3 regions of the Aliamphritea ceti genome follow, and region 2 is predicted to be linked to each of the others. Evidence: predicted binding sites of a transcription regulator. Region 2 holds the regulator's gene; each other region holds the start of a gene.
What was found. Region 2 encodes PhoB, which activates phosphate uptake and scavenging genes when phosphate is short. Its sites were predicted from a motif close to TGTCATANNNNTGTCANA; they were not measured.
Positions count from the first base shown of each region.

Region 1: the regulator PhoB is predicted to act here: its motif matches at 3,172-3,189, upstream of OCU49_RS17655 (putative 2-aminoethylphosphonate ABC transporter substrate-binding protein).
Region 3: the regulator PhoB is predicted to act here: its motif matches at 4,003-4,020, upstream of OCU49_RS02065 (TIGR00153 family protein).

Region 1 covers NZ_AP025282.1:3,855,002-3,862,163, forward strand. The annotation lists gene OCU49_RS17645 (putative 2-aminoethylphosphonate ABC transporter permease subunit) at 1-698, opposite strand, end outside; gene OCU49_RS17650 (putative 2-aminoethylphosphonate ABC transporter ATP-binding protein) at 695-1,867, opposite strand; gene OCU49_RS17655 (putative 2-aminoethylphosphonate ABC transporter substrate-binding protein) at 2,036-3,061, opposite strand; gene OCU49_RS17660 (phytanoyl-CoA dioxygenase family protein) at 3,323-4,183, opposite strand; gene OCU49_RS17665 (HD domain-containing protein) at 4,186-4,734, opposite strand; gene OCU49_RS17670 (HAD family hydrolase) at 4,822-5,481, opposite strand; gene OCU49_RS17675 (hypothetical protein) at 5,548-5,775, shown strand; gene OCU49_RS17680 (sensor domain-containing protein) at 5,839-7,162, opposite strand, start outside.
Region 2 covers NZ_AP025282.1:5,085,242-5,092,403, forward strand. The annotation lists gene OCU49_RS23070 (hypothetical protein) at 1-130, opposite strand, end outside; gene OCU49_RS23075 (GGDEF domain-containing protein) at 451-1,968, shown strand; gene OCU49_RS23080 (DUF6500 family protein) at 1,983-2,153, opposite strand; gene OCU49_RS23085 (DUF1415 domain-containing protein) at 2,263-2,838, opposite strand; gene OCU49_RS23090 (chorismate--pyruvate lyase family protein) at 3,040-3,594, shown strand; gene ubiA (4-hydroxybenzoate octaprenyltransferase) at 3,600-4,478, shown strand; gene phoB (phosphate regulon transcriptional regulator PhoB) at 4,581-5,276, shown strand; gene phoR (phosphate regulon sensor histidine kinase PhoR) at 5,328-6,659, shown strand; gene mltA (murein transglycosylase A) at 6,738-7,162, opposite strand, start outside.
Region 3 covers NZ_AP025282.1:468,751-475,912, forward strand. The annotation lists gene argA (amino-acid N-acetyltransferase) at 1-589, opposite strand, end outside; gene argE (acetylornithine deacetylase) at 660-1,808, opposite strand; gene OCU49_RS02060 (inorganic phosphate transporter) at 1,945-3,210, opposite strand; gene OCU49_RS02065 (TIGR00153 family protein) at 3,243-3,923, opposite strand; gene glnE (bifunctional [glutamate--ammonia ligase]-adenylyl-L-tyrosine phosphorylase/[glutamate--ammonia-ligase] adenylyltransferase) at 4,324-7,162, shown strand, end outside.

The sequences.
Region 1 (7,162 bases), 1.2 Mb from region 2:
TACTGCCCGCCTATTACCTTAGCAACACCAAAATCGGTAATGGCCAACGTGAAGCAAACAAAAACTGTATTCACTAAACCATAGCGGACACCCGGCAATGTGATGGTCAGAAAGACCCGCCAGCCTGGGGTTTTTAGTGCCTTAGCCGCTTCATACAAACGTGCATCACTATTCGCCATTGCTGTCGTCAGGATCATCAATGCATGAGGAAAAATCCAGAAACAGAGTCCCATCACTATGCCTACCGGCCCGTATATAGAGTCCACCGGTAACCAGTCTTTCAAAATGCCCTGATTACCGAACAGGTAAATCATGCTTAACGCAGGTAGTAATGACGGTGCAAATAAAGGCAGACTGCTGATCAGGCGAAATCCCTTCTTGCCCGCCATGCCGCTACGGGTCAGTGCGTATGCCGTTATAAAGGCACAGGTAACAACAATCACTGTTGTCCAGCAGGCAATAATCAGTGAGTTAAGGATCGAACCGAATAACGCTGGAGTGGTAAAATATTCTGCATAGTTAGCCAGGCCAATGAAGTTTCCAGTCTGATCCTGCAAGCTCTTCAGTAACATAGTGCTCAGCGGTGCCAAAAGCCCCAACACTAAAAACAGAACCCCCAGCAATAATAAAACCCGCTGTAAAAAACCTTCCGTATTCCAGGCCGGCAAACTCAGCCGACGAGCAACAAACTCACTCATGCCTGAGCCTCCATAACACCGTCCAGCTGTGCCTCGATACAAGCGACTACTTCAGTCTGACGTACGCTGACTAAGGTTGGTTCATCAATTGGTGGCTCCGGATAGAAATGCAGGTTGTCCGCATCAATCGCCATATGTAAGTACTCACCTATCGCAGGCTTATACTGCGAATATTGCTGTACTGGCATATCAACTTCGATATCCGTATCCAGTGCAATCGTCACAGCTAAACGTACAAAGGCCCCCATAAAACTCACCTGAGCAACTTCCCCCTGAAGTAACAGGTTCTCCGCGCTTGCTGTTTCAGCATGCTGTAATACCCGGATCATCTCCGGGCGAAACCCCAGTAAGCCTTCTTCGACACTTTGATTAAGCATCAGCGGCAAAGACAATTCTGTATCACCAATCAACAGGTTATGCCCTTCCAAAACCCGGCCGGGTAACAAGTTCATACTTCCAATGAAACTTGCAACAAAAGATGTAGCCGGATGACGATAAATTTCTTCCGGTGTACCAACCTGAGCAATTGTGCCGTGATCCATCACCACAATGCGGTCAGCCATTGTCAGGGCTTCATCCTGATCATGGGTGACCATGATGGTAGTAATCCCCAGCGAACGCTGTAACTCACAAATTTCTTTACGTAAATGCAAGCGTACCCGTGCATCCAGTGCAGATAAAGGCTCATCTAATAAAAGCAGACCAGGCTGAATTGCCAGTGCACGGGCCAGTGCAACACGCTGCTGCTGGCCACCTGAAAGCTGTCCCGGAAACTTCTCACCTATGCCTGGTAAGTCAATCTGTGCCAGTAAATCGTTCACCCGGGCCGTACGGTCCTGGCGGCTCAGTTTGTTATTTACCAGGCCGTAAGCAATATTTTCTGTCACTGTCAGGTTCGGAAATAACGCATAAGACTGGAAAACAATACCAAAATCACGCTGCTGTGGTGGCAATTGAGTGATGTCTTTTCCTGCTTGAACAATATTTCCCTGCTGCGCCTGCTCAAGACCAGCAATTGTCCGTAGCAGAGTTGTTTTACCGCAACCGGACGGCCCCAGAAAGCAAACAAACTCACCCTCTTTGACCTGCAGGGATATATCCTGCAGTGCGACAAACTCGCCAAAACGTTTTTCCAGTTGATGAATATTTAAATACGGGGCAGCAGACATCTGTCTCACTCCATCATATGCCGCTTTGAAACATCCTGTTATCAACGGCATTGCTGATTCTGAATAGAATTTATGAATACGGTTTCGGAAGCCGACTCTTTAAAACGGCTCTTTAATACGACAAAACGGCAGTCAAAAAGACCTGCCGCTTTTCAGTGCGAAGTGTAATTACTTCTTAGGTTCGCTCTTGCTGTCGTAACGCTTCTGCCACTCTTTCAGGATGCGTGAGCGGTTTACAGCAGACCACTGGAAATCGTTATTGATCATGCGATCGGCGATATCAACCGGGTAGTTTTTAATTGGCTTGGCAACACCAGGCATAGCCACAACTGCATAACTTTCGTTGTACAGCTCGTTAGCCGGACGGGTTACAGCCCAATCCATCAGAGTCTTAGCAGCTTGCAGCTTGTCAGTACCTTTCACAATTGCTGCCGCTTCCATATCCCAACCCAGACCTTCAGATGGGAAAATCACTTCGATCGGCGCGCCTTTTGTGACTAGCTTGGCACCACGGTAAGCAAAAGAAATACCCACAGCTGTTTCACCCGCAGCTGCCAGCTTACAAGGCTTAGAACCTGAGTGTGTGTAACGGTCTACGTTAGTGTGCAGCTTATCCATGAACGCCCAGCCTTGCTCTTCACCAAAGCTCTGCAACCAGCTGGATACATCCAGGAAGCCAGTACCGGAAGAATTAGGGTTAGGCATAATGACATGGCCTTTGTATTCAGGACGTGTCAGATCCTGCCAACTTGTCGGCTTAGGCAGGTTGAGTTTTTCTGCTTCAATGGTGTTGTAACAAATAGACGCAACCCAGGCATCCATCCCCACCCATGAAGGTGTTGCATCATTATCAACAAACTTTTTACTCAGTTGCTCAACACCTGCAGGCTTATAACTCTGCAGCATTCCCTGGTCTTTCAGTACCAGCAAACTGGTAGCAGCAAGACCCAGCACTACATCCGCCTGAGGATTTTCTTTCTCGGCCAGCAAGCGCGCTGTAATGATACCGGTTGAATCACGTACCCAACGGATCTTCACATCAGCATTCTGCTTCTCAAAAGCCTTCGCATAGGTTTTCAACTGATCGGCTTCTAACGCCGTATAAACAGTCAGGTCAGTTTGTGCCTGAGCCTGCAGTGCAGCCCCCATTCCCAATGCAACCGCCAATAAACGCGCTTTTGCGATCAGTTTCATCTCGAAGTCCTCATTCAGCATAGAAGTAACGGCTAAGCCGTTGTTATTTTTCAGCGTCAGCAGAGCACGCTGCTCCACCTGGTCTATACCAAATTATTATCAGCCGCTTTGATGACAGAAAAGTGACAGTCAGATAACGTATTTTTTACAATTACTCTCAGTGAACATCAGGCTGGAACGCCGCAATACTTCTGCAGTTAATTTGTAGCGCCCACAAAAAACGGGATGCAAAGCATCCCGTTAGTATTCTTTCTGAAGCTGCTACACAGTAGATTTACTGTGTGCGGTAGGCGTCGCCACATGAAAACTTGGGTTATCAAATTCCCGGTGTTTCATATCGTAGTAGTCATCGTAGAAATCACCGAAATGCAAAGAGTTAAAAGTATAGAACATAGCCCGGCGGGATTTATCGGAACCATTCTTTTCTGAATAATGCGGCACATAAGAATCAAAAATAACCACATCTCCCGGCTTTGCTACAATCGGCTGCCACTTAATCCGGTCGACCACTTCCTGTTGGATAGCACCATGGCTGCTACCACCGTCATAACTTGGCAGTATCGGTAGCTGACCATTCGGTGTGGTCTGTAATTCATAGTCATGCCCTTTCAGATCACGGCGATAATTCTCCGGGAAGAACAGACAACCGTTTTCCAGCGTTGCTTCATCCAGAAAAATGGCCACAGTCACATGAAAATTAGGCTTAAGATGATTATAAGCAATGACATCCTGATGTGGTTCAAATGCCCCGCCACCCGGATTTTTAGCATTACATTTATCTTTAAAAAGTACGAAGTCATCGCCGGTCAGCGTTTTAATGAATGTTTGCAGCTTAGGTACCAGCTGTTCACGGATCACTGTATTGAAGCCTTTAATGTATTCGTAGCGGCAAACTTTTAACCCGTCGTCTATCTCCGGTACAACGATCAGTTCCTGCAGATTCTTCTGATAAAAATCATTCAGGCTTTCACCGCTGGCCTGTAACTGCTCAAGCAGATAGTCTGAGTGGCGGTATAAATCAGCACTGGCTGCCTCGAGCATCTGCATATCTGCTTTGCTCAGCCCCTGATCTAAAACAATATAGCCCTGACGCATGAAGCTGTCTTTATTAAATTCAGGCATGACTAAGCTCCCTCTTCCAATGGCTGAGTACTGGCCTGCAATTGCGGCAAATAATGCCGAAAAGGCTGCATACTCAGCTCCTGGATTTTGCCTTCATCATCCCAGCGACGCAGCTTAATCGCCGACTCAACATAGGTTTCGGCCAGAAAAGCATCACATTCTTCCGGGCTCATCAAACCACCCTGATGGTGCAGCGAATCAAGAGACGCTGCGGACAGCCCTTCCAAATAGCCCTTTTCAACAGAACACAGATAACGTTTTGCCTGCGCATGTAAACGAATAGGCTCCGTGACCGCTGGAGAAAAGTACTCGGCCAGAAACCCGGCACCTACGGCGTCGTGCTTATAATTGCCGTAAGCAAGATCTGTTGTCGCAAGTAAATGTCCGATGTCATGAAGCAACGCTGCCGTTACAAGCGCATCAGACTCGCCGGCACGCACAGCCAGTTCAGCACACTGAACAGCATGCTCGGTTTGTGTAATATCTTCGCCGTAGGTCTGATTACCTTCAGCTTCAAACAAATCAGTAATTTGTTTAACAATAGGATGCATAAGTCTACCCGTCATTTTTATCAGGCTGCTCAGTTCACAAGAGCAGCACTGTTTTCTAATGGCGGGCAGATATAACCTGACCGCCGCTTAAATTGTCCAGTTAAGCTGTGCCCAGTTACGCTCTCGGGCGATCACCGCCAGGCGCGGATCAGGGTTAGTCGCCACCGGCTGCTCAACCACTTCCAGCAATGGCAGGTCATTCATTGAATCGCTGTAAAATGCTGCGCCTTTCAAAGATTCCTGCTCCGCCTCCAACCATGCATTTAGCCGGGTTACCTTGCCTTCTTTATAAGTTGGCACACCATCAATCTCGCCGGTATAGCAGTCATCGCCATCAACACAAAGATCAATCGCCAGCACTTCATCAACTCCAAGCTGTTTCCCTACTGCCCGCACAATAAAGGTTGCCGTTGCCGAAACGATCACTACCCGGTGTCCTGCACTGCGTAACTCGCTCAGTAATACTTTTGCCTGCGGATAAATCTTCGGCACGATCACATCAGCAACAAAGCGCTCTGTCAGATGATCGATATCCGCTACATTCATATCTGCCAGAGGTTTCATCTGAAACCGGATATATTCCACCACCGACATAGATCCCCGTGCGTACTCATCCATCAGCCGTTGCTCTTCCGCAACAAAACCAGGATCCGTTACCAGACCGGTTTCCTTCAGATATTCACAAAACAGCGACGAGGTATCGCAACAGGTTATGGTTTCGTCCAGGTCAAAAATGCGTAACGCCATGGCTTAAATTCTCATCTAGATTGAAAGCAGAAAAACTACAAACCAATCTGGTATATACCAGATTATATGATCGAAATATTACAACGTAATGACAACTCTGTCGATGTAGAAAAGCTCAGGGGAATGTTTAAGGAAAGTAATGCTTTTACACAGGAAGTAAAAAATAACGATTCAGCAAGAAATAACGGCTTTGCCAGCAACAAACCCTATCAGGAACAGAACGTGAAAAATGATATTGCCAGGGACATAGCTAACTATGAAATCACAGTTAACCACGCGAATAGTTCTTTATAACTTCCTGATAAGAAGAACCTTACAAACTTTAAAAATCCCATCTCGGATAAGCGAAAAAATCAGCTACTGCAGAGGTTCATTTTGTGGTGCGGCTACCATCTGCCTGAACACATCAAAGGCCAAAGGCTTGCTGTATAAGAAGCCCTGAAAAAACAGACATCCTTGCTGTGAAAGAATACTCGCCTGCGTTTCTTCCTCTATTCCTTCAGCAATTACCTTAAGCCCCAGGCTTTCAGACATCGCCAGAATAGCCGTTACCAGTGCATGACTTTGAGTATTTGAGGTAAGTTCACTGACGAAGGAGCGGTCAATTTTAAGGGTAGTAATCGGGTACTTATGCAGATAACTCAAAGACGAATAACCTGTGCCGAAATCATCAATCGAAATGCCTACACCTATGCCTCTTAATGATTCAAACTGCTCTAAGATCTGACAATCATCATTCAGCATAATGCTTTCTGTGATTTCGAGAACAAGTCTGTGTGGCTGAAGCCCGCTGGCTTTTAAGGTATTGCGAACCAGTTCAGGTACGTCGGTTTTTTGGAACTGATAACATGAGACATTAACGGACACAAAAAAGTCATCCGCACAGCCTCCCAGCATTTCGGCCACTTGCCTACATGCTTCCTGCAACACCCATTCTCCTATAGTCGAAATTAATCCACACTCTTCTGCCAGTTCAATAAACTCTGCAGGGTACACTAATCCAACATCAGGACGTTGCCAGCGTATAAGCGCCTCAGCCCCGACTATTCGGCTGGTACGTGCATCAATAATTGGCTGGTAATGTAAAACAAACTCTTGCTGTAATATTGCCTGACGCAAAGCATTTTCAAGCTGAATCCGCTGCTGAGCTTCCAGGTGCATGTCTGCGGAGTAATACTGAAACGTATTTCGGCCACGATTTTTGGCTTTATACATTGCACTGTCAGCATTTCTCAACAGCTCTTCAATTGTATTACCGTCTTCAGGATAAACCGTTACACCAATGCTGGCAGAAAGATAAACATCACTGCTATCAATGTGATACGGCTGAGCAAGGGTACTCAGTATGGTTCTGATCGTGTCTTCCATATGATGGGTGCCGGGCAAGTCAGGAAAGATCACCGCAAACTCATCTCCCCCAAGCCTCGCCACAGTATCTGACTGCCTGACATGTCCATTTAACCGCTTGGCAACCTGTTTCAGTAACCGGTCACCAAAAGTATGACCAAAGCTATCATTCACCTGTTTAAAGCGATCGAGGTCAATAAACAATAGCGATACCTGACTGTTATTTCTGTCAGACCGATAAATAGCGCTGGCAAACCGATCCTTTAATAAATGTCTGTTCGCCAGGCCGGTAAGCGCATCATAGTTTGCCTGGTATTCTATTTTTTCTTCGTAT
Region 2 (7,162 bases):
TCATATAGCCAAGAAATAACGCGTCCAGTTCCCAAAGGTCACCCTGCATATCGCAGGTGGCAATGCCTTTCTTATCTGTCGCTCTCCGGTTTTGTTTTCCGGTTGCCTTCCCTCTGCGTTCGATCAGCACAGTATATTTCCTTCCCCTGTTAGTTGTCAGTCAGGTACAACTCAACTCCTGTTCCCCAGTATTCCGATACTGAGAAATTGTGCGAAAATTAATTCTAGCTTAATAATTCTCTATCTTGTAGTACGTTTATATCGAGACACACAAATAAGACGCACAGAAAACATAACGGATCTATTTGAAACATATAGCTTTCTGACAAAATGCTATTAAGTATGTGAAAAAGCTGGATTTTCTACCCAGCAGCCGATATAGATTAGAACTGAATGGCAATTTTGGCATTTAGTAACGGCAACCCTTCAATTTGAACGGCGGAAACATCCATGGCTGACTATATCGTTTACGGCGACTTAAACTGTCCTTTCAGCTATGCACTGCATGAATTACTCAGTAGCCACAATCTGTTGTCTCAGGTTGAATGGCGGCTGGTCGAGCACACCGCCAATATCAGCAGCTATGCCAGTGCCACAGAAAGCATGTCGGAAACGGCCAGCGACATCTTTGACATCCGTAACCGCATCCCGGATATATCCATCACCTTACCCCCTAACCGCAGCGACAGTTATTTTCCAAGCTTGTGCGTGATTGCGATTGAGCAAATGAAACCCAACGGGGTGTCCTGCTTTCGGCAGGCTCTGTACCGCAACCTGTGGATTGAAGGTAAGGACATTGCAGATACGCCAGTGATATTCAATGCGCTGGAAAGCTGTAACCTGACCACCGAGATTGAAGCGAACGAGGCCTGTGAAGCTATCCTGCAGGACTGGCAGGCACAGTGGGAAGCCGGTAACTTCGGACTGCGTACTCCGGCAATTCTCAGCAGCGATGGCCGGCGTATGGTGGGCTTACAAAACTACCAGAATATTATCGAATTCTTTCAGGGTCAGACCGTCGAAAGCCCTGATCACCAGCCGACATCACAACACAAAGAGCGCCAGACTATTGCCGTCTATGGACAGGAAGCCTGTAACAAGCTCTGGAATGTATTGTCGATGCTGCGGGATAACTACAATTTGCTATTGCCGCAGTCATGGCCGGCACTCAAAGAACAGCTGATATCGACCGACCACTGCCCGGATTTAGTCCTGATTCATCAGCCAGTAGAAGATAACAACCTGGCGGAACGCTGCCTCGAGCTGAACCACTACCTGCGGGAAAAACAGATTCCACTAGCCTGTATAGGCCCGGAACTGGACGACACTCTGGAAGCGTCTCTGTATGACGCCGGTACTGCAGACTATCTGCTTGAACATCGTAACCCGGCCATCATTCAGGCGCGTATCGGCATTCTGCTACAGCTGAAACGTTCTCATGATCTGCTCGCCCGCGCGGCCAGCATCGATAATCTGACCCAGGTATATAACCGGCGTGAATTCGAACGTACTCTGGAAATGGAATGGCGACGCAGCCAGCGCTCTAAACAGAGTCTGTCCCTGATCCTGCTGGATATCGATTACTTCAAAGCCTATAACGATCACTACGGGCACCTGAACGGTGACAACTGCCTGCGTCAGGTTGCTAAAGCTATTAAAGATTCAGCCCGGCGGGTACAGGATATTGTCAGCCGTTACGGCGGGGAAGAATTTTGTATTCTGCTACCGGAAACAGACCTGGCTGGCGCCCAAAAACTGGCTGAAAATATTCGCGATAACATTAACCGGTTGGCCATCCCTCACACCGGCGACCTCGCCGATAAAGTAACTGCCAGTTTAGGAATTTCGACGTTATTACCGGCGAATGGCAGCTCCCCCAGAGCCTTAATCGAACAGGCGGACCAGGCGCTATACAAGGCTAAATCTGCAGGTCGTAATCAGGTAATGGTGTTTAACCAGCGTCGTTAAGCCTGGTCACCAGCTCAGAGCGATTGTTCTACCATTGCTTTAATCTTGTGGGCTTTTTCAAAATGATCCAGCTGATGGCGCTGAATCCACCAGGTTGCGGCTTCCATCAGCAACTCAGGATCATCATTTTTATTGGCAAAAAATGCATAAAAAGACAGCCCTACATCTGTACCTTTTGACTGCATTTTTTTATTACATACCGCGATTATCTTCTGTCTTAACTCTGGTCGCATCGTTAAATACTGTCCCTGTTTTTCAATCTATATGCTTTAAGCCTCTCGACCTCAGCAAACTTCAGCAATAATCAGCAAAGGGCGGAAAACGTTTTATAAGCCCGTCCCGGCCAAGCTTTTCCAGCCGCTGGATATTTCGCTCAGGAATATCTTCAGGATTTTTAAAGCTGGTTAACGCCCGGCTCATTTGCGCCTCACGGATAATATGAAAAGTCGGATACGGCGCCCGGTTAGTCCAGTGACTGATATCATCAGCAGGCACCCCACCAAACAGATACCCCGGATGAAAGCTGGCCAGCTGCAATACACCTTCCAGTTCAGCTCTTTCTAACAGAATTTCGAACTCTGTCAGCATATCTAGATAATCGTAGAAATCAGCCAGCATATAAGGCGCGATGAGTAAGGTCGTGGAAATATCTTTTTCATCCGCCTGCATTAAGTTATCCAGCTCCTGCAGATAGTCCACCGTCAGCTGTTTCTCAGTGGTGGCTTCAGAAACAAAGAAACGCAAGCTCTGATCTTTTAGGACAGGAGCCGCAAAAGGGCATAAATTCAGTCCGACAACCATGCTGCGGACCCAGTCTTCGGTCAGCTGACGCACATCGTCAGGACGCTTATCTTGAAAAGTAGTATTCATAACCTACATGGTACCCAAAGCTGCGAACCAGCCCAATCCCCGGCGCATAAATTCCTGCGTCAGCGCAATGAAAAAACTGGCTTTAACAGATCAAGTCTATGATTCCGCGAGGTAAGTGATAACATAGCGGCTGTTTTAAAAGCGCAACTTACGTAACCTTCTTACGCAGCGCCAGTGAGACAAAGCCTTTGAGATTTTGCCGTGCCAATACCTTCAGCCCTGAATGACAACAGCTTCGACGTTCGCTGGTATACCCTGCGCCGTCCAGCCAGTACCGACGCACCTTTGTGCTGGCGCAAATGGTTGCTGGATCCGGGTTCGCTGACTCAGCGGCTGGTCAGTCTCAGCCAGGGCGATTTCCGGGTAGAAGTTATCCGCCAGGGCTGGTATCACCCCACCCGCTCAGAAGCTAAAGCACTTGGTATGCGGCCACGCCAGCTAGCTATTATTCGGGAAGTCCAGTTAATCGGTAATGGTCAGCCATGGGTATTTGCCCGCTCTGTCATACCGGCAACCACTCTTACCGGCAAACAACGGGAACTCAATTTTATTGGTAGCCGTTCACTGGGCACAATTCTGTTCCGGGATCCGACAATGCAACGGGGCCCTTTAAAAGTCAGCCGGCTCAAAATTCAGGATGGCGACTCAACCTGGGCACGCCGCTCCCTGTTTTATCTGAGTAATAAGCCGCTACTGGTATCCGAAGTATTCCTGCCAGCGCTACTTGAAGCACAAAATACAAATCCACAGGCCTAAGCGTTATGAGCAAACAGTTTTTCAGCAAAGACCGCCTCAATGCCTACGGCCAACTTATGCGGGTCGAAAAACCGATTGGCACTTATCTGCTCTTATGGCCGGCACTCTGGGCACTGTGGATTGCCGCTGAAGGTGTACCAAGCCTGCATCTACTGGTAATTTTTTGCCTGGGTACATTCCTGATGCGCTCGGCAGGCTGTGTGATTAATGATTTTGCTGACCGGAAAATTGATGGCCACGTAAAACGTACCGCCCTACGGCCGATTCCTGCTGGCAGAGCCACCGCTAAAGAAGCCTTAGCGCTGTTCTTTGTGCTTATTGGCCTGGCCTTTGTATTAGTCCTGTTTACCAATACTCAAACCATACTGCTATCTTTCGGCGGCGCTTTTCTAGCCGCCCTGTATCCCTTTATGAAACGCTATACTCACCTGCCACAAATTGTGCTGGGTATGGCTTTTGCCTGGGCAGTCCCTATGGCGTTCAGCGCCACCAGCGAGACTGTTCCACCTTATGCCTGGCTGATTTACACCGCTACTGTGCTCTGGACAACCGCCTACGATACTAAATATGCCATGGTAGACCGGGACGATGATTTGAAGATAGGCGTGAAATCCACTGCTATTCTGTTCGGTGATGCCGACAAATTTATTGTCGGCATTCTGCAGGTATTGACCCTGCTAACCTTTATTTTGCTGGGCCAGCAATTAGAGATGGGTAAATACTACTTCCTGAGTTTGCTGGTCATGACAGGTTGTTTTATCTGGCAACAATGGCTCATCAGACACCGCCAGCGGGATAAATGTTTTCAGGCTTTTTTAAACAATCACTATGCCGGCATGGCACTCTTTATCGGCATCGCACTAGACTATTGGCTAACAGTCTAATAATAACAGTGACATAAAGCTGTATTTGTCATATTTCTGTAACAGTTTAATAATCTAATATGCTCGTCTAAAGAAATGTCAAAACGAATAAGGTGATCGAGCATGTCATCCAATAAGCGAATACTGATCGTCGATGATGAAGCCCCTATCCGGGAAATGATAGCGGTTGCATTAGAAATGGCCGGCTACGAATGCATTGAAGCGGAATCCGCTCAGGCTGCCCACAGCATCGTTCTGGATGATAAGCCAGATATGGTTCTGCTGGACTGGATGATGCCAGGCATCAGCGGTGTAGAATTTGCCCGCCGGTTGCGCAAAGATGAAGTAACAGCCGATATTCCTATTATCATGCTAACCGCCAAAGGCGACGAGGATCACAAGATTAAAGGTCTTGAATCCGGTATTGATGATTACATTACTAAGCCTTTCTCACCCCGTGAACTGGTTGCACGTCTGAAAACAGTACTGCGCCGTGCAACGCCAAAAGGCATCGAAGAGCCTATCACTGTCGACAGCCTGACACTCGACCCTGTTTCTCACCGGGTAAGCTCTGAACTGAAACCTCTTGAACTCGGCCCTACCGAATTCCGCCTGTTACAGTTTTTCATGACCCATCAGGACCGCGCTTATTCGCGCAGCCAGCTGTTGGATATGGTCTGGGGTGGCAATGTTTACGTAGAGGAACGTACCGTCGATGTACATATCCGTCGGCTACGTAAAGCTCTGGGCGACCGTCATGAGTACCTGATCCAAACCGTGCGCGGCACCGGTTACAGATTCTCATCGCAAGTTGCTTAAGCCAAAGTATCCACGCTAAGCTGCCCACAGGCACCATTTAGGTTCGGTAGAATGTACAACAGTAACCATTCAATCTCTGGCAGTTTATTTTTAACCACCCTGATCGGCGTAGTGCTCGGTCTGGTGATTGGTTATCCGGGCTGGACAGTCGCGATTCTGTTGTTCGGCTGGGGGCTGGTACAGGTTAAAGAATTCGCCCGCCTGCAAGAATGGCTGACAAAAGGTGACCGTTCTGATGTACCGGAAAGCAACGGCCACTGGGGTGAGCTGTTTGACGAAATGGCCCGGGAGCAGAAACGTAATCAGTCCCGCAATCAGTCACTGCGTAACATCATAACCCGCTTTCAGCAGTCCTCAGCGGCACTGGGAGACGGTATTGTCATCATCGACAGGGATAACAACCTGGAATGGTGGAACCGTTCAGCAGACCGTTTGCTGGGCCTTAAGGTACAAACAGACCGTGGCCGTTCAGTCATGAACTTGCTACGAGACCCCCGTTTTATCCGTTATTACCGCAAAGAAAACTACGAAGAGCCACTGCAGTTATCGTCACCAATCGACGATCAGGTTGCGCTCGAGTACCAACTGACCAAATTCGGATTCGGCGACCGGATCCTGGTCGCCCGGGATATCACCCGTATTAACCAGCTGGAACAAACCCGGCAGGACTTTGTGGCAAACGCATCCCACGAACTGCGGACCCCTTTAACGGTTATCCGCGGTTATCTCGAAACCTATCTCGATCAGGATCTGCCGGCACCTCTGCGACGTGGTCTGAACCAGATGGCCAAGCAGTCTAAACGGATGGAGAATCTGGTATCAGGCCTGTTATTGCTATCCCGCCTGGAAGCCAGCCCACACATCTCTGACGAGCTGCCGTTACCTATACAGTCAATAATTAACAAAATCGCTGACGATGCCCGTAGCCTTGGCAAAGATAAAAATCAGACCATTAAGCTGGAAGTTGATCCTGACCATAATCTGCTGGGGCAGGAATCAGAGATTTACAGTGCTTTCTCGAATCTGGTATTTAACGCCGTTCGTTATACACCGGCAGATGGCAATATTACGATTCGCTGGTGGGTCGATAAAAATGGCGCCCACTTTGCAGTTAAAGATAACGGACCGGGAATCGACAGCATTCATATCGACCGATTGTCCGAGCGCTTCTACCGGGTAGATGAAAGCCGTTCATCAGATAGCGGCGGCACGGGACTTGGTCTGGCAATCGTTAAACACGTACTCAACCGTCACGGTGGCAAGCTGGCAATTAAGAGTACACTGGGTAAAGGCAGTACGTTTAGTTGTCATTTCCCTAAAGAGCTTATCAATCAGGTTAAACATACGGTTGCTGAAGAAATAGACGAGCTGGACGACGACTAAAACCGCTAATCCAGCGCATAAAAAAACCTGTCCGATGACAGGTTTTTTTATGCTCAAAACTGGACAGCTAACGTCTGACTATCGCGGCTTAGGTAACAGCGCAAATAACTCACCGGACTGCTTCATATGCCCCGCCAGTCGTTTTGCCCTTTCACCCCGGCCAAAGAATACATCAGCCCGTACCGGGCCTTTAATCGCTCCGCCGGTGTCCTGTGCCAGCACCAGCCGCTGATAATCAGAGTTATCAAACAGTGTCGTGCTCAACCATAACGGCGTGCCCAACGGTATAATTTTACGGTCAACCGCCACACTGCGTTCATTCGTCAGCGGCACATTCAGAGAACCCCGCGGGCCACTTTCAGTCTTGTCCGACAAATAAAAGAACACATAACTTGGATTTTGATTTTTCAGCCAGTCGGCCCGCTGTGGATTTGTCTCTAACCACTGATTAATCGAATCCAGAGAAATATCTTCCCGGGCGACTTCTCCGTTATCAACCAAAA
Region 3 (7,162 bases), 600 kb from region 2:
CGATAGCTGTCTGGGTAGCGACATCTTCCACAGCCAGATTGAAAATTTCGCCGGTAGGTGAGTAGCCTAGGTGTGATAACAACACGATATGGTTGTTTTGCAGCTGGTAACGGATAGCTTCTTGATCGATACGGCGAACTTCACCGGTGTTACACAGATCCACACCTTCATAAATACCAGCAGGTTTTGCTGTGACGAAGTTACCGCCGCAGACTCGCATCTGTGCGCCGTGCATGGGAGAGTTTGCCACCCCCATGGACAACTTCGCTTCAATTTCAGCTCGTAAATAACCAACTGCTTCAATAACGCATTTTAGTACCGCAGCATCAGTAATACGCAGATCATGATGAATGCGGGTGTCTATTTGCTGTTCTTGTAAGCGTTGCTGTAATTGTGGTCGGGATCCGTGAACCAGAATCAGTTTAACTCCCAGGCTGTTAAGCAGGGCGATGTCGTGAACAATGTTCGCGAAGTTGTCATCCGCCAAAGCGTCGCCCGGCAACATCAATACAAAGGTTTTACCCCGATGTGCATTGATGTATGGGGAACTGTGGCGGAACCAGTTCAGATATTGGGTCAGGTCGTCGATCACAATGATAAATCAGTCAGTTAGCAGGTTATGTGTGTAAGGCTAAGTGTTCTGTGGATAAAAGCAAGATTCAGAGGCAATACTTGCCAATTAACTGCCGCAAAATGTCCACTGTTGGCCGAATTTGATCCATTGCCAGGTATTCATCCGGTTGGTGAGCCTGATCAATTGAGCCTGGTCCCATGATGATAGTATCCATGCCCAGCGACTGTAAAAACGGCGCTTCAGTGCCAAAAGCGACTGTTGTAGCAGAGTGGCCTGTTAGTTGTTCAGCACAGCGTACCAGTTCAGATTGTTTGTCGTTCTGAAAGGGTAATATTTCAGGAAACAGGCGATGGTTATTGATGCTGACACCAAAGCGTTCAGCGACCGGCTGCAGGCGCAGATCAATTGCCTCGCGAAGATTGTCTATATTCATGCCCGGAAGTGGCCGCAGATCGTATTCAAGATCACAGCTACCGCAAATACGGTTTGGATTATCACCACCATGTATACAGCCCAGATTTAGCGTTGGAACTGTGACCTGAAAAGCGCTGTTCTGATAATTCTGCTGCAGTTCCTGGCGAAAGCTAATGAGCTCACCCAGTACGGAATGCATTGCTTCTAATGCATTATTACCCAGGCTGGGATCCGAAGAATGACCCGCTTTACCTGTGATTTTAATACCTTCCATCATCATGCCTTTATGCATGTGAATCGGCTTTAGCCCTGTAGGTTCGCCTATGACAGCGTAGCGTGCTTTTGGATAACCGGCTTCAGCCAGTGCCCGGGCACCGTCCATTGAGCTTTCTTCATCAGCGGTGGCTAAAATGATCAGAGGCTGCTGTAAAGGTGTGTCAGCATAGGCTTTGGCCGCTTCAATAGCGATAGCAATAAAGCCTTTCATGTCACAGCTACCGAGACCGTAGAAACGGTTGTCTTTTTCAGTCAGTTTGAAAGGATCTGAATTCCAGTGTTCTGCGTTGTAAGGCACGGTATCAGTATGGCCTGACAGAACCAGTCCGCCCGGGCCGCTGCCCAGTGTCGCGATCAGGTTTGCCTTACCTTCATGATTTGCCAGCGGCATGATTTCAGTGCTGAAACCAAGCTCACTGAGCCAAGCTTCAAGCTTGTGAATCACCCCAAGGTTGCTTTGATCAAGATGCGGCGCGGTACAGCTGACGGAGGGTGTGCCAATTAACTCGGTGAGCATAGTAAGCAGTGATGGCACAGTGGACATAGCAACTCCGTCGCAGAGGAAATAAGAACCAGTATTGTGCAGGCTTTAAGGCGGAGCGTCCAGATGAGAGGATTGGATAGCTAAAAACGAAAAAAGCCGGCATACGCCGGCTTTTTAGATCAATCTGTAATATTTCTTAGCTGAACATACCTTTCAGCATGAAGAAGAACATAATCGCCAGACCCGCACCTGCCGGCAGTGTTACTACCCAGGATGCGAAGATAGTACCGATAACCCGTAAATTCAGTGCTGACAGACCACGCGCCAGGCCTACACCCAGTACTGCACCTACTAATGTGTGGGTAGTGGAAATTGGCAAGCCAGTGCCTGATGCGAATACAACGGTAGTTGCTGCTGCCAGAGTGGCTGCGAAGCCGCGGCTTGGCGTCAGTTCGGTAATATTGTTACCAACAGTTGCGATAACTTTATGGCCGTACATAACCAGACCGGCAACGATACCGCCGCCACCTAATAGCAGGATCCATACAGGCATTGCTGTTTTCTGTGCCACTTCACCGGCAGAGGAAACAACACCTACTACTGCAGCCAGAGGACCTACCGCGTTAGCAACGTCGTTAGAACCGTGGGCGAATGCCATTGCGCAGGCAGTGAACATCATCAGTACGCCAAACACTTTTTCAACGCTGGCAAAGTGATATTCTTTGTCGTCTTCTTTGTTGGCTTTGATCTTCTTCAGCATAGTGATGCCGAGTAGCATAGTAACAGCGGCTACGCCGGTTGAAATAAGGGCGCTAGTGCCGAAACTCAGGTCCAGACCAATGTGTTTCAGGCCTTTGGTGAATGTCACCATAGAGATCATGAAACCCACCAGGAAGATGTAATAAGGCACGTACTTCTTGGCGTTTTTAAATGGCTCTTCTGTATCCAGTATCAGCCTTTGTACGCTGCGGAACAGGAAGAAGGCTATTAACCCTGCGGTGACGGGTGAGACAACCCAGCTGGCAACGATTTTGCCTACTTTGCCCCAGTTAACCGCATCTACGCCTACACCTACTGCGGCGAAGCCAACAATGGCACCAACAATGGTGTGAGTAGTTGATACAGGCCAGCCAAAGGCTGTTGCAACTAATAGCCAGATACCGGCGGCTAACAAGGCCGATAACATGCCGTACACCAGCAGCTCTGGTGTTCCGGAGAGCATTGCCGGATCAATGATGCCTTTACGGATGGTTGCAGTTACTGCGCCACCTGCCAGGTAAGCACCGGCAAATTCGAAAACGATAGCGATCATGATCGCCTGTTTCAGAGTAAGTGCCTTGGAACCTACAGAGGTACCCATAGCGTTGGCTACGTCGTTCGCACCGACGCCCCAGGCCATAAAGAAGCCAAAAATACATGCCATGATGACAAGGATGTCACCGTATTCTGCGATAATGGTCATGGAAATTTCCTATCGGGAAAAAAGAGAAAACGTTACTTGGCCAGTAGCAGCTGTAAACGGCTGCCTACCTGTTGAGCTTTGTCTGCCAGATCACCTACCAGATTAATAATCTGATACATGAACATGGCATCAATTGGGTGCAGTTCTTTTTCTACCGTGAATAAAGCCGAGCGGGCCTGACGTTCCATTTCGTCTGCATTGTGTTCGAGATCATCGATCTCGTGGATCATCTGTTCCACTACGTCCACTTCATGACCGCTGAAACCAGAAGTCACCAGTTCATCCAGTCCGTTCAGCGCTTTTAGCGCCTGAGCAGAAGTTTTTAGAGATACTGCCAGATAATCTTTCATGATTGGCTGAATCGCTTCAGGAATGCTCATCTGACGTCCCAACATCAGACCTGCGATATCTTTTGCACGGTTGGCAATTTTATCTTGCATGCGCAACAGGTCCAGCAGATCAGTACGGGGTACTGGCAGGAACAGGCCGCGAGGCAATTGCTGACGAACATCCTTTTTCAGGGTATCGGCTTCATTTTCCAGACGCGCGATATTTTGCTGCAGGCGTTCAGCTTCTTTCCAGTCGTTGGCCATTACAGCATCAAAGAATGGAATCAGTTCAATGGCACAGGCATGCGCTTTGGCAATGTGTTCCTGCATCGGCTTGAATGGGGAGCTGGCAAACAGCTGAAAAATCGAGTTGTTAGTAACCATAATAGGGCTCTTTTTTATTCTCGCTCAGGGCAAAATTGGCGCGAGTATACGCGGCCTTTTAGTAGCTTTGTAGTAAAAATGACACGAAATAGTCACATCTGAGAAGGCTGAAACTGACAATTTTCAAAGGCGGTGATGTAAGTCTATGAATCTAATGATTTTTATTAGATTTTCTTAAAATGTCTATAAGGCAAAAAAAATTGTTATTCAGAAAGTTCCCGGGTTTATATGAGTATTTTTAACAGAACTGCCTGAGTATCAGTGACTTAACTCAGTAAGAGTGATGACAGAGTTAGTCAGATGCGTGGATATCAGGTAAATTGGCTCTGACCGACCGCAATACAAAAGCTGCTGTGCGACTTCATTGGTTGTACAGGAGGTTCTACAAGAGTGACGGAACATGCCTACACCGAAAATTGATACTTTACCTACCAGTCTTCAGGAGTTTGTACAGCAACGCTGGCAGCAACTGGAGGAACGCTGTTCACTGGAATTACTGGATACTGCTCAGGTTGCGGATCTGGTCACAGTGATTGTTGGTAGTGATTATGTGGTCGATCAGTTTTCCCGTCATTCTGATGTATTTACCGAGTTGCTTAGTAGCGGTGACCTTTACCGCAGATTTTCGCTGGATGATTATCAGCAGCAACTGAGCGCACGGCTTGAGCCTGTTGACACTGAAGAGCAGCTGCATAGCGTGTTACGTAAATTCCGTCAGCGGCAAATGATCCGCATTATCTGGCGGGATTTGACCCGCAGTGCCGATATGCGTGAAACCACCGGAGATTTATCCGATCTTGCAGATACCTGTATTGATTTAGCACTGGGATGGTTGCATGAAGAATGCTGTCGTCGCTGGGGAACACCATACTGTTATGCCAGTGAAGGACAGGCCGCTGAACCTCAGCAGCTGATTGTACTGGGGATGGGCAAGTTGGGCGCGCATGAGCTGAATCTGTCTTCCGATATCGATCTGATCTTTGCCTATCCGGAAAAAGGTGAAACCCGGGATGGGCGTCGTTGCCTGGCGAATCAGGATTTTTTCAGTCGTTTGGGTCAGAAGCTTATTCAGGCGCTGGATAATATTACCGCTGACGGTTTTGTGTTCCGTACCGATATGCGTTTGCGGCCTTATGGCGCAAGTGGTCCGCTGGTATGCAGTTTTGCCGCGATGGAAGAATACTATCAGGATCAGGGGCGGGACTGGGAACGTTATGCCATGATCAAAGCTCGAGTAGTGGGTGGCGATAAGATAAAAGGGGCGGAATTACAGGATATTCTGAGACCGTTCGTCTATCGCAAATATATCGACTTCAGTGCTTTTGAATCCCTGCGTAGTATGAAGGAAATGATCAACCGTGAAGTACGACGTAAAGGTCTGAGCGGTAATGTGAAGTTAGGTGCCGGTGGCATTCGGGAAGTAGAGTTTGTTGCCCAGGCATTTCAGCTGATCAGGGGAGGGCGTGATCCACGCTTACAGCAACGTGAGTTACTGAATATTCTGCCATTGTTACCTGAGTCTGTTGGTATGCCGCAGCAGGCAGTTACAGAACTAACGGATGCCTACATCTTTTTGCGTAATGCTGAACACTGCATACAGGCCGTGGCCGATAAGCAGACACAGGAACTGCCACAGGATGACGCGGGTCAGCAGCGTCTGGCCTGTAGCATGGGATGCACAGACTGGGCTGACTTCTTAGCTTTGTTGGATGTGCACCGCGACCGTGTAACAGAACACTTTGGCCATGTGATAGCGCCGGCGGAAGAAGAGGGCGACGAGGATCATAATCAGGATAAAGAATGGTTGCTCCTCTGGCAGGCGGAAGATGAAGAAGATGGCGGCCTGAATGTATTTGTAGAACATGGTTTTGATGAGCCGGAAGTGGCTTGTAAATATTTTAATGATCTGAAGTCCAGCCGTGGTGTGCAGATGATGCAGGCAATTGCCCGTGACCGTCTTTGTGCAGTGCTGCCGCGGCTAATGCATGATGTCGCGCAGGTAGATAATGCGGCAGAAACACTGGGCCGTGTATTGCAGTTGATACGGGCAGTGCTACGCCGTTCGGCGTATCTGGTGCTGCTGGCTGAAAACCCCGGTGCACTGAAACAGTTAGTACGTTTATGTTCTGCCAGTGCCTGGTTTGCAGAAACTCTGACTAAACAGCCGGTTTTACTGGATGAGCTAATTGATCAGCGGGCGCTGTATAACCCACCGACCAAAGATGAACTGCGGGCGGAACTGCGTCAGCAGTTATTACGGATTCCTGAAGAAGATACAGAACAGCTGATGGAAGCGCTGCGATACTTTAAAAGTGCTCACGCTTTACGGGTCGCCGCGGCTGATATCACAGGTGCATTGCCATTAATGAAGGTAAGTGATTATCTGACCTGGCTGGCAGAAGCTATTCTGGAAGTTGTGCTGGATATGGCATGGCGTCTGATGACTGAAAAGCATGGTGTGCCTTTTAAAAGGGCTGGTGTGCCTTGTGATCCTGACTTTATTGTTGTTGGTTACGGCAAGATGGGCGGTATAGAGCTGTCTTATGGCTCAGATCTGGATCTGGTTTTCGTTCATGACGCTGAACTTAGCCTGTTCACGCCGGGTGATAAATCTATTGCTAACTCGGTGTTTTTTACACGTCTGGGACAGCGGATTATCCATATCCTGAATACATTCACGGCAGGGGGGCAGCTGTATGAAGTAGATATGCGCCTGCGGCCGAGCGGTAATTCCGGCTTACTGGTCAGCTCCTTACGTGCTTTTGAGGAATATCAGCAGAAAGAAGCCTGGACCTGGGAGCATCAGGCATTGGTCAGAGCGCGGGTAATAGCTGGTTCAGAAGAGCTGGGTAAGCGGTTTGAATCAGTACGTGAGCAAATAATCGGAAAACCACGTGACGTACATGAACTGGCTGATGAAGTGGTGAAAATGCGTGAGAAGATGCGTACTCATTTGGGATCTTCTGAGAAAGAAGCGGAACAGGCTTTCAATCTGAAACAGGACCGTGGTGGCATTGTCGATATTGAGTTTCTGGTGCAGTTTTCAGCACTGGCTTATTCAGCTAAACACTCTAATCTCATGGAGTTTACAGATAACATCCGTATTCTGGATGCAATGGAAGCCAGTGGAGTGATTGCGCCGGCAGAGGCTGATATTCTGCGTGAAGCCTATAAAGCTTTCCGGGCATTGGGTCATCGCCAGACCTTACAGGATAAATCCAATACCGTGAGTGATCATG